2 regions of the Streptomyces sp. WAC03905 genome follow, and region 2 is predicted to be linked to the other one. Evidence: riboswitches for the same ligand, from Rfam matches in the RefSeq annotation. Region 2 holds a riboswitch; the other holds the start of a gene.
What was found. A riboswitch is a leader RNA that binds a small molecule or an ion and turns the genes downstream of it on or off. The one in region 2 is predicted to bind S-adenosylmethionine.
Positions count from the first base shown of each region.

Region 1: another riboswitch for S-adenosylmethionine. It lies ahead of AC2RP6_RS27915 (aminotransferase class V-fold PLP-dependent enzyme); the one in region 2 lies ahead of thrC (threonine synthase).

Region 1 covers NZ_JBXYDZ010000003.1:5,621,863-5,626,270, reverse strand. The annotation lists gene AC2RP6_RS27920 (Lrp/AsnC family transcriptional regulator) at 1-56, shown strand, start outside; gene AC2RP6_RS27915 (aminotransferase class V-fold PLP-dependent enzyme) at 872-2,281, opposite strand; SAM riboswitch class IV at 2,514-2,630, opposite strand; gene trpD (anthranilate phosphoribosyltransferase) at 2,716-3,780, opposite strand; gene qcrB (cytochrome bc1 complex cytochrome b subunit) at 3,945-4,408, opposite strand, start outside.
Region 2 covers NZ_JBXYDZ010000003.1:4,306,553-4,310,960, forward strand. The annotation lists gene AC2RP6_RS22070 (alpha,alpha-trehalose-phosphate synthase (UDP-forming)) at 1-379, opposite strand, end outside; gene AC2RP6_RS22075 (glucosyl-3-phosphoglycerate synthase) at 438-1,388, opposite strand; SAM riboswitch class I at 1,575-1,732, shown strand; partial or broken gene thrC (threonine synthase) at 1,726-3,025, shown strand; gene AC2RP6_RS22085 (MoaD/ThiS family protein) at 3,062-3,340, shown strand; gene AC2RP6_RS22090 (cold-shock protein) at 3,739-3,945, shown strand; gene groL (chaperonin GroEL) at 4,274-4,408, shown strand, end outside.

The DNA of each region.
Region 1 (4,408 bases), 1.3 Mb from region 2:
GCACGTACTCGCAGCACGACCTGGAGGCGGCGTTCGCGATCGGCCTCGACGCGTAACTCCTCCGGCGCGGTCCGCGGATCCGGCCTCTGCCCGGCGGGCCGGCTCGGCGGAGCCCGACTCTCTTCCCGGACCCGCGCCTCAATCGCCGGCGGGGCTGGATGGTCGATCCGCGTCGGCCTGGTCGGTGCGGGGTGCCGCAGCGGTGGGCTTAGCGCGTGCGGGCCGGTGCCCGGGCGCTGCCCGGACCCGCGCCTCAAACGCCGGCGGGGCTGGATCGTCGATCCGGATCGGCCTGGTCGGTACGGGGTGCCACGGCGGGGTGTCTCCTCGGCTCGGCGCGTGCGGGCCATCGCGGTGGTGCCCGGGGGTCGCGCGCTCGTCCTGCGGGGACACCCCGCCCCGTCCCCCCTCCCCTCACGCCACCGGCGGGGTGGGGACACGCAGGAGGGTCCCCGCAGGACGAGGCGCAACCCCCGGGTACCGCCGCGAACCGCCCGCACGCGCCGAGCCGAGGAGACCCTCGTGCGGGGCACCACCCCACACCGAGACCCCGCCGAGCCCCGCGCCGGGACGGCCCGAACTGCACACCGCCGAGCCGCCCGCAGGGCAGGAGCATCGAGACCCCGCCCAACCAGCCCCGCCGGCGTTTGAGGCGCGGGTCCGGGCAGCGCCCGGAACACCGGCCCGCACCGCCGAGCCACGCGCAGCGCAGCCCCCGCCCAACCAGCCCCGCCGGCGATTGAGGCGCGGGTCCGGGCAGCGCCCGGAACACCGGCCCGCACTGCCGAGCCGACCGCAGGGCGCACCGCGGGTCCGGGCAGCGCCCGGGGCGCCGGCCCGCGCCGCCGAGCCGACCGCAGGGCGCACCGCGTCAGACGGCCGGGACGCAGCGGCCCTCCTCCGTGCGGTACTGCCACTTCGCACCGTCCGTGACGAGCTCGCGGACCGCGCCGAGGAAGCGGTCCACGTGTTCGTCCGGGGTGCCGGCGCCGAAGCTGACGCGGATGGCGTTCAGGGAGCGCTCGCCCGGGGCGGCCTCGGGGGCCCCGCACTCGCCCTGGGCCTGCGGCTCGCTGCCCAGCAGGGTCCGCACCAGCGGGTGCGCGCAGAACAGGCCGTCCCGTACGCCGATCCCGTACTCGGCGGAGAGCGCCGCCGCGAAGTGCGAGCTGTTCCAGCCGTCCACGACGAAGGAGATGACGCCGACCCGCGGGGCGTCGTCGCCGAAGAGGGAGAGGACCTTGACCTGCGGGACCGCGGCGAGGCCCTCCCGGACCCGGGTCACGAGCCGCTGCTCGCGCGCCACCAGGTCCTCGAAGCCCGCTTCGGTCAGGGCCCGGCAGGCCGAGGCGATGGAGTAGACGCCGATGACGTTCGGGGAGCCGGCCTCGTGGCGGGCGGCCGTGGTGTGCCACTCGACGTCGACGCCGCCGTCCTCGCGGCGGGAGACCTTGCGGGAGGCGCCGCCGCCCGCGAGGTACGGGTCGGCCTCCTGGAGCCAGTCGGCGCGGCCGGCGAGCACGCCCGAGCCGAAGGGCGCGTACAGCTTGTGCCCGGAGAAGGCCACCCAGTCGACGTCGAGGTCCCGCACGGAGACGGGGTGGTGCGGGGCGAGCTGGGCGGCGTCGAGCACGATGCGCGCGCCGTGGGCGTGCGCGGCGGCGGCGAGTTCCTTCACCGGCCACAGCTCACCGGTGACGTTGGACGCCCCGGTGACGCACACCAGCGCCGGGCCGTGGCCTTCTTCGAGGGATGCAGTGCGGTCGGCGAGCGCCCGCTCCAGGACGGCGACGGCCTCGGCCGGGGTACGCGGCGCGTCGAGGTAGCTGACCTGCGCGTTCGTCCACGGCAGCAGCGAGGCGTGGTGCTCGGTCTCGAAGACGAAGACCTGGCAGCCGGCCGGGAGGGCCGCGGCGAGCAGGTTGAGGGAGTCGGTGGTGGAGCGGGTGAAGACGACCTGGTCGGAGGGCCGGCAGTCGAGGAACTCGGCGACGGTGACGCGGCTCTGCTCGAACAGGTCGGTGGACAGCTGCGAGAGGTATCCGGCGCCGCGGTGGACGCTGCCGTAGTACGGGGCGTAGGCGGCCACGTCGTCCCAGACGCGCTGGAGCGCGGGGGCGCTGGCCGCGTAGTCGAGGGCGGCGTAGGTGACCTCGCCGCCGGTGACGAGCGGGACGGTGACGTCGCGGCCGAGGACGGCGAGCGGCTCGGCACGGTCGGGGTCCTGGGCGGCGGCGACGGGGGCGGCGGTTGCGGCAGCGGCGTTCAGGGATGCGGACATGGCGGTTTCTCCCGGCAGGCAGGGCGGAATGGCTTCGGTGTGCCCGTACGCGGGTACGGCGGTGCGGCCGTCCGGGGTACGGGAGGGGCCTCGGACCGGCGGTCGGGGCACGCGGAAGCGCGTACGCGGAAGTGACCTGGTCCGAGGGGGAAGTCGGGGCGGCAGTCGCCCTATCGCATTCGCTTGCTCACGGAAAACGCTCCTCGAGAGACCAGGACCCCTGGTGTCGAGGGATCCGCGCTTGCCGTAGGCCTTGCTGCCTACGACCTGGTCATCACCCGGGGCACCCCGCCACGGAAGGAGGGTTGCCGGACAGCAAGCCGGGGCCTCAACGCTGTCACTCGTGACCTGGTCTGCATCCTGCCACAAGATCCGCCGTGCACAAGACCCCGGTCCGCATGGCGGACCGGGGTCTGGCGGGAAACGGGTGCCGGTCAGGCGTTGCTGGCCGCCACCCATCGCTCCAGGGCGGCCCGGGCGGCTCCCGAGTCGATGGACTCGGCCGCGCGGGTGATGCCGGCGGTGATCTGCTCCTCCAGGCCGCCCGTGCCCGGGTCGAGGGCGACGAGGGCGGCCGCCGAGTTCAGGAGCACGGCGTCGCGCACGGGCCCGGTCTCGCCGGCCAGCAGGCGGCGGGCCACGTCGGCGTTGTACGAGGGGTCCCCGCCGGCCAGGGCGGACACGTCGACCAGCGAGATGCCCACGTCACGCGGGTCGAAGGACTGCTCGGCGACCTTGCCGTCGCGGACCCACCACACGCGCGAGGTGGCCGTCGTGGTCAGTTCGTCGAGGCCGTCGTCCCCGCGGAAGACCAGCGCGGAGGAGCCGCGCTCGGCGAGCACGCCCGCCACGATGGGGGCCATCCGCGGGTCGGCGACGCCCGTGGCCTGGGCGCGGACGCGGGCCGGGTTGGTGAGCGGGCCGAGGATGTTGAAGGTGGTCCGGATGCCCAGTTCACGGCGGGCTCCCGCGACGTGCCGCAGGGAGGGGTGGAACTTCACGGCGAAGCAGAAGGTGATGCCCGCCTCCTCCGCGACCTCGACGACGCGCGCGGTGCTCAGGTCGAGGTTGACGCCGAGCTTCTCCAGGACGTCCGAGGAGCCGCTGGCGGAGGACGCGGCCCGGTTGCCGTGCTTGACGACCTTGGCCCCGGTACCGGCCACGACGACGGCGGACATGGTGGAGATGTTGACCGTCTTGGCTCCGTCGCCGCCGGTGCCGACGATGTCGACGGTGCGGCCGGGAACCTCGATGAGGTTGGCGTGCCCGTACATGGCCCGTACCAGGCCGTTGATCTCCGCGACCGTCTCCCCCTTGGCGCGCAGCGCGACCACGAAGCCGGCGATCTGGGCGTCGGTGGCCTCCCCGCGCATGATCCGGTCCATGGCCCAGGCGGTGTCGTCGGCGCTGAGGTCCCGGCCGGTCAGCAGGGCGTCGAGGACGCCCGGCCAGCCACGGGCCGCCACGCTGTCGCCGCCTGCCGGGGTCGCAACGTTCATGGTCCGCTCCTGCTGTTGATGGGGGTTCCACGTCGAATGGGTCGGAGATCAGCCTATCCAGCCCCGGTTACGGCAAAGAGCCCCGTCCAGACACTGGACGGGGCTCTCGCCGTGGCGACACCAGGACTGACCGAAATCAGTCCCTCATGCTGTGGTGCGGGGGATCAGTGGTGACCGTGGCCGGACTGGATCTCCTTGTACTCCTCCACCGTGGGCTTCGGAATCTGGTTGCCCTCGGCGTAGAAGCCCTTGCTCAGCTTCGCGCGGAGCTTCTCGGTCGCCTTCACCTTGCGCTCGACACCGTTCTCGTCGACCGTCGGGCCGATCTCGATCGGCTTGTACTGCTCGTGCGCGGTGAGGGTGTGCAGCTTGCCCTGCGGGAGCGGCTCGTGGACCTCGACGAACTCACCGTGCGGCAGACGCTTGATGATGCCGGTCTCGCGACCGTGCAGCACCTTGTCGTGGTCCCGGCGCTGGAGGCCGAGGCAGATCCGCTTGGTGACGATGAAGGCGAGGACCGGGACGACGAAGAAGCCGATCCGGACGAACCACGTGATCGAGTTGATCGACAGGTGGAAGTACTGGGCGAACATGTCGTTGCCGCCGCCGATGAGGAGCACGATGTACT
Region 2 (4,408 bases):
AGGCCTCGTTGTACGCCGCGTACGAGGCCCACCGGCGCCGGAACTCCGCGTCGAAGACCGGCTCGCGCGGCACGTCGTAGAGGTGGTGGTGGGTGAACCACAGCACCGAGTTCGCGATGCCGTTGTACGCGTCGTCGTACATCGTGGGATCGATGTCCAGCATCCGGACGCCCGGTTCGGAGACGTCCCTGCGGACCGCCTCCCGGTCCGCGTCCGACAGCGCCGCGCAGATCCACAGGGCCCCCGGCTGCTCCGCGAGGGCCGCCGAGAGTCCGGACACGAGACCGCCCCCGCCGCGCCGGGCACTGAGGGTGCCGTCGTCGGAGAGGGTGTAGGAGAGCGGGCCGCGGTTCGCCGCGACGAGTACCTGAGAAGCCATGCGCCGAACCTAGCCCGGCCCGCGCTCGCTCAAACGTATGGACACGTCACGCGGCACGTCACGCGACGTGCCGCCGGCCGTACTCCTGGACGCCCAGCATCGGCGGCCGCTCCTCGGTGTCCACCGGGTGGGTGCGGGGCACGAAGCCCTCCGGCCCCCGCTCGAACTGGGTCAGCTCCGGCCGTACGAGGTGCCCGCGCGAGAGCCGTACCTGGGCCGTCCGGTAGATCGCCGCGGCCATCCGGCCCAGCGCCTGACCGTCCTGGTGGCGGTGCAGCCGGACGCCCACGTCCACCTGGGCCAGCGCGTCCAGACCGACGGTGTGCAGGGCGTCGACCAGCAGGCCCAGCTCGACGCCGTAGCCGACCGGGAAGGGCAGCCGCTCCAGCAGGGAGCGCCGTACGGCGTACTCGCCGCCCAGCGGCTGGACGAAGCCGGCCAGCTGCGGCCAGTGCAGGTTCAGCAGCGGGCGGGCGACCAGCTCGGTCACCCGGCCGCCCTGGCCCGGGGCGTCGCCGAGCGGGCGCTCGTACATCGCCTTGACGAACTGCACCTCGGGATCGGTCAGGAGGGGGCCGACGATGCCGGAGACGAAGGCGGCGGAGAAGTCCCGCAGGTCCGCGTCGACGAAGCAGACGACGTCCCCGTCGGTGACCAGCAGCGAGCGCCACAGCACCTCGCCCTTGCCGGGCAGCGCCGGGATCCGCGGCAGGATCTCGTCCCGGTGCACCACCCGTGCGCCGGCCTTCGCCGCGACCTCGGCGGTCCGGTCGGCCGAACCCGAGTCGATCACGACCAGCTCGTCCACGAGGGGGACCGGCAGTCCCTCGATCAGCTCACGCCGGATCACCTCGACGATCGCGCCGACCGTCGCCTCCTCGTCCAGCGCGGGCAGCACCACGCTGACCGTGGTCCCGGCCGCCCGTTTGAGGTCGAGCAGCTGGTCGAGCGGTCGGTCGGCGGCGGACCAGGAGCGGTCTGCCAGCCAGCGCTCCACCTCTTCCAGCACCCTCAGCACTCCCTGCGTGTCGGCGTTATGGGCCTTTATGTGATCCATCTCGCGGTTCGGACGGCTGTCTCAACCGCCCGGCCCTTCGGTTACAGTCTTGAACAACGCGAAGGACCACCGCATGCCGGGGGTCCCCCGCGTACAAACGCACCGGCGCGCCACAGAGCGCGTGTGCCGGTGCCATACCGCTCATCCAGAGGGGCAGAGGGACACGGCCCGTTGAAGCCCCGGCAACCCTCCAGTCGGTTCTCGCGATCGCGCAGCAGCGCTCGTCGACGAGGTCCCCGGCTAGGGAAGGTGCCAATTCCGTCTCATGGCGAAATGCGCCATGGGGAAGATGAGGAGAAAGGGCCTCGCCATCATGGCTGCACAGACTGTCGCCACCTCTGTCGATCTCGGACCTGCCAACGGCCTTTCCTGTCGTGAGTGCGGTACCCGCTTCGAACTCGGTCCCATCTTCGCGTGCGTCGAGTGCTTCGGACCGCTGGAAGTCGCCTACGAGCTCCCCACCGGTGACCCCGAAGCCCTGCGGGCGGCGATCGAGGCCGGCCCCGACAACATCTGGCGTTACGCGCCGCTGCTGCCCGTCCCCGCCGACGTGGCCTCGAAGCCCAGCCTGAACCCCGGCTTCACCAAGCTCGTCGACGCGCGGAACCTGGCCAAGGAGCTGGGCGTCACCGGCAAGCTGTACGTCAAGGACGACTCCGGCAACCCGACGCACTCCTTCAAGGACCGCGTCGTGGCGATCGCCGTCGAGGCCGCCCGCGCCTTCGGCTTCACCACCCTGTCCTGTTCCTCCACCGGCAACCTGGCCGGCGCCGTCGGCGCCGCGGCCGCCCGGGCCGGCTTCCGCTCCTGCGTGTTCATCCCGCACGACCTGGAGCAGGGCAAGGTCGTCATGGCCGGGGTGTACGGCGGCGACCTGGTCGGCATCGAAGGCAACTACGACGACGTCAACCGCTTCTGCTCCGAGCTGCATCGGCGACCCGCTGGGCGAGGGCTGGGGCTTCGTCAACGTCAACCTGCGCCCGTACTACGGCGAGGGCTCCAAGACCCTGGCCTACGAGATCTGCGAGCAGCTCGGCTGGCAGCTGCCCGACCAGCTCGTCATCCCCATCGCGTCCGGCTCGCAGCTGACGAAGATCGACAAGGGTCTGCAGGAGCTGATCAAGCTCGGCCTCGTCGAGGACAAGCCGTACAAGATCTTCGGAGCCCAGGCCGAGGGCTGCTCCCCGGTGTCGACCGCCTTCAAGGCCGGTCACGACGTGGTCCGCCCGCAGAAGCCCAACACCATCGCCAAGTCGCTCGCGATCGGCAACCCGGCGGACGGCCCGTACGTCCTGGACATCGCGCGCCGCACCGGCGGCTTCGTCGAGGACGTCAACGACGAGCAGGTCGTCGAGGCCATCAAGATCCTCGCGCAGACCGAGGGCATCTTCGCCGAGACCGCGGGCGGCGTGACCGTCGGCGTGACGAAGAAGCTCATCGAGAACGGGCAGCTCGACCCGGCGCTGACCACCGTCGTCCTCAACACCGGTGACGGCCTCAAGACCCTGGAGGCGGTGGCCGCGGACAGCGGGCAGACCGCCACCATCCGCCCCAGCCTGGACGCGTTCCGCGCCGCCGGCCTGGCCTGACCACCCTCCACGCACTACCGGAAAGGCAGTAGCGCCATGAGCGTCAACGTCCGCATCCCCACCATCCTGCGCACCTACACCGGCGGTCAGGCCGAGGTCCCGGCCGAGGGCGCGACCCTCGCCGAGGTCATCGCGTCCCTGGAGCAGAACCACCCGGGCATCGCCGCGCGGGTCCTGGACGACCAGGGCAAGCTCCGCCGCTTCGTGAACGTCTACGTCAACGACGACGACGTGCGCTTCGAGGGCGGGCTGGAGGCGGTGACGCCGGACGGCGCCGGCGTCTCGATCATTCCTGCCGTCGCGGGCGGCTGCTGATCCGGGGCTGAGTCCCGGCCAAGAAACCGAAATTACCCCCTCCGCTAAAAGCGGAGGGGGTAATTCTGCTTGATTGGGCACGGTAGAGTTGGGGAAGTCCCCTCCGCTGGACTTGCCCGCTGCATATGAACGGGTCGCGTGAGGGTCGACATCGGGTCAATGTGCAGGTGCGGTATGGGGCTTTGGCGAGATATGTCTGGCCCGAGTTGCCCTGGAAGATGCCAAATTTTCACTCTATTTCAATGTTTCTCGGTGTCCAGATTTCTCGTCGGATTGACCTGTTGCAGACAGCACTCGCGCAGATACATTCAGCCTCGGTCGAAGCGTTCCGACGCAAGTTCTGACCCGGTAACGCGAAGTGCGTTCCCGCGCAAGGGCCAGTAATAGGGGAGTTAGGCATGGCTCAGGGCACCGTCAAGTGGTTCAACGCGGAGAAGGGCTACGGCTTCATCGCGGTCGACGGTGGTGCGGATGTGTTCGTCCACTACAGCGCCATCCAGATGGACGGGTACCGCACCCTTGAAGAGGGTCAGCGGGTCGAGTTCGAGATCTCGCAGGGCCAGAAGGGTCCGCAGGCGGACATGGTCAAGCTCGCGCTCGGCTAGTCCCGGAGCCTCGACCACCGACGCTCGGTCTTCCGTCGAAGACCCGGAAGATCCACGAGGGGCCCACATCCCGGTCACGGGATGTGGGCCCCTCGCGTGTCGCCCGCCGCGCGCCCGCCCCGTCCTCGAAGCCGCTTGCACTCTCGGGGGTCGAGTGCTAATCATTGGCGTTAGCACTCTACGAGTGAGAGTGCTACTGAAACGAGGACCGGGTCGGTGAGGCCCGCAGGGTCCGGTGGGAAGGAACCGCCGGGCACGCAGGCCGTCCGTCGCGGGCGCGGGCGCGGTCCTGGGAGAAATCCACCGCTGTCCGGGAGGACCACTTCAGATGGCCAAGATCATTGCGTTCGACGAGGAGGCCCGTCGCGGTCTCGAGCGTGGGATGAACCAGCTCGCCGACGCCGTCAAGGTCACCCTTGGCCCCAAGGGTCGCAACGTCGTCCTTGAGAAGAAGTGGGGCGCC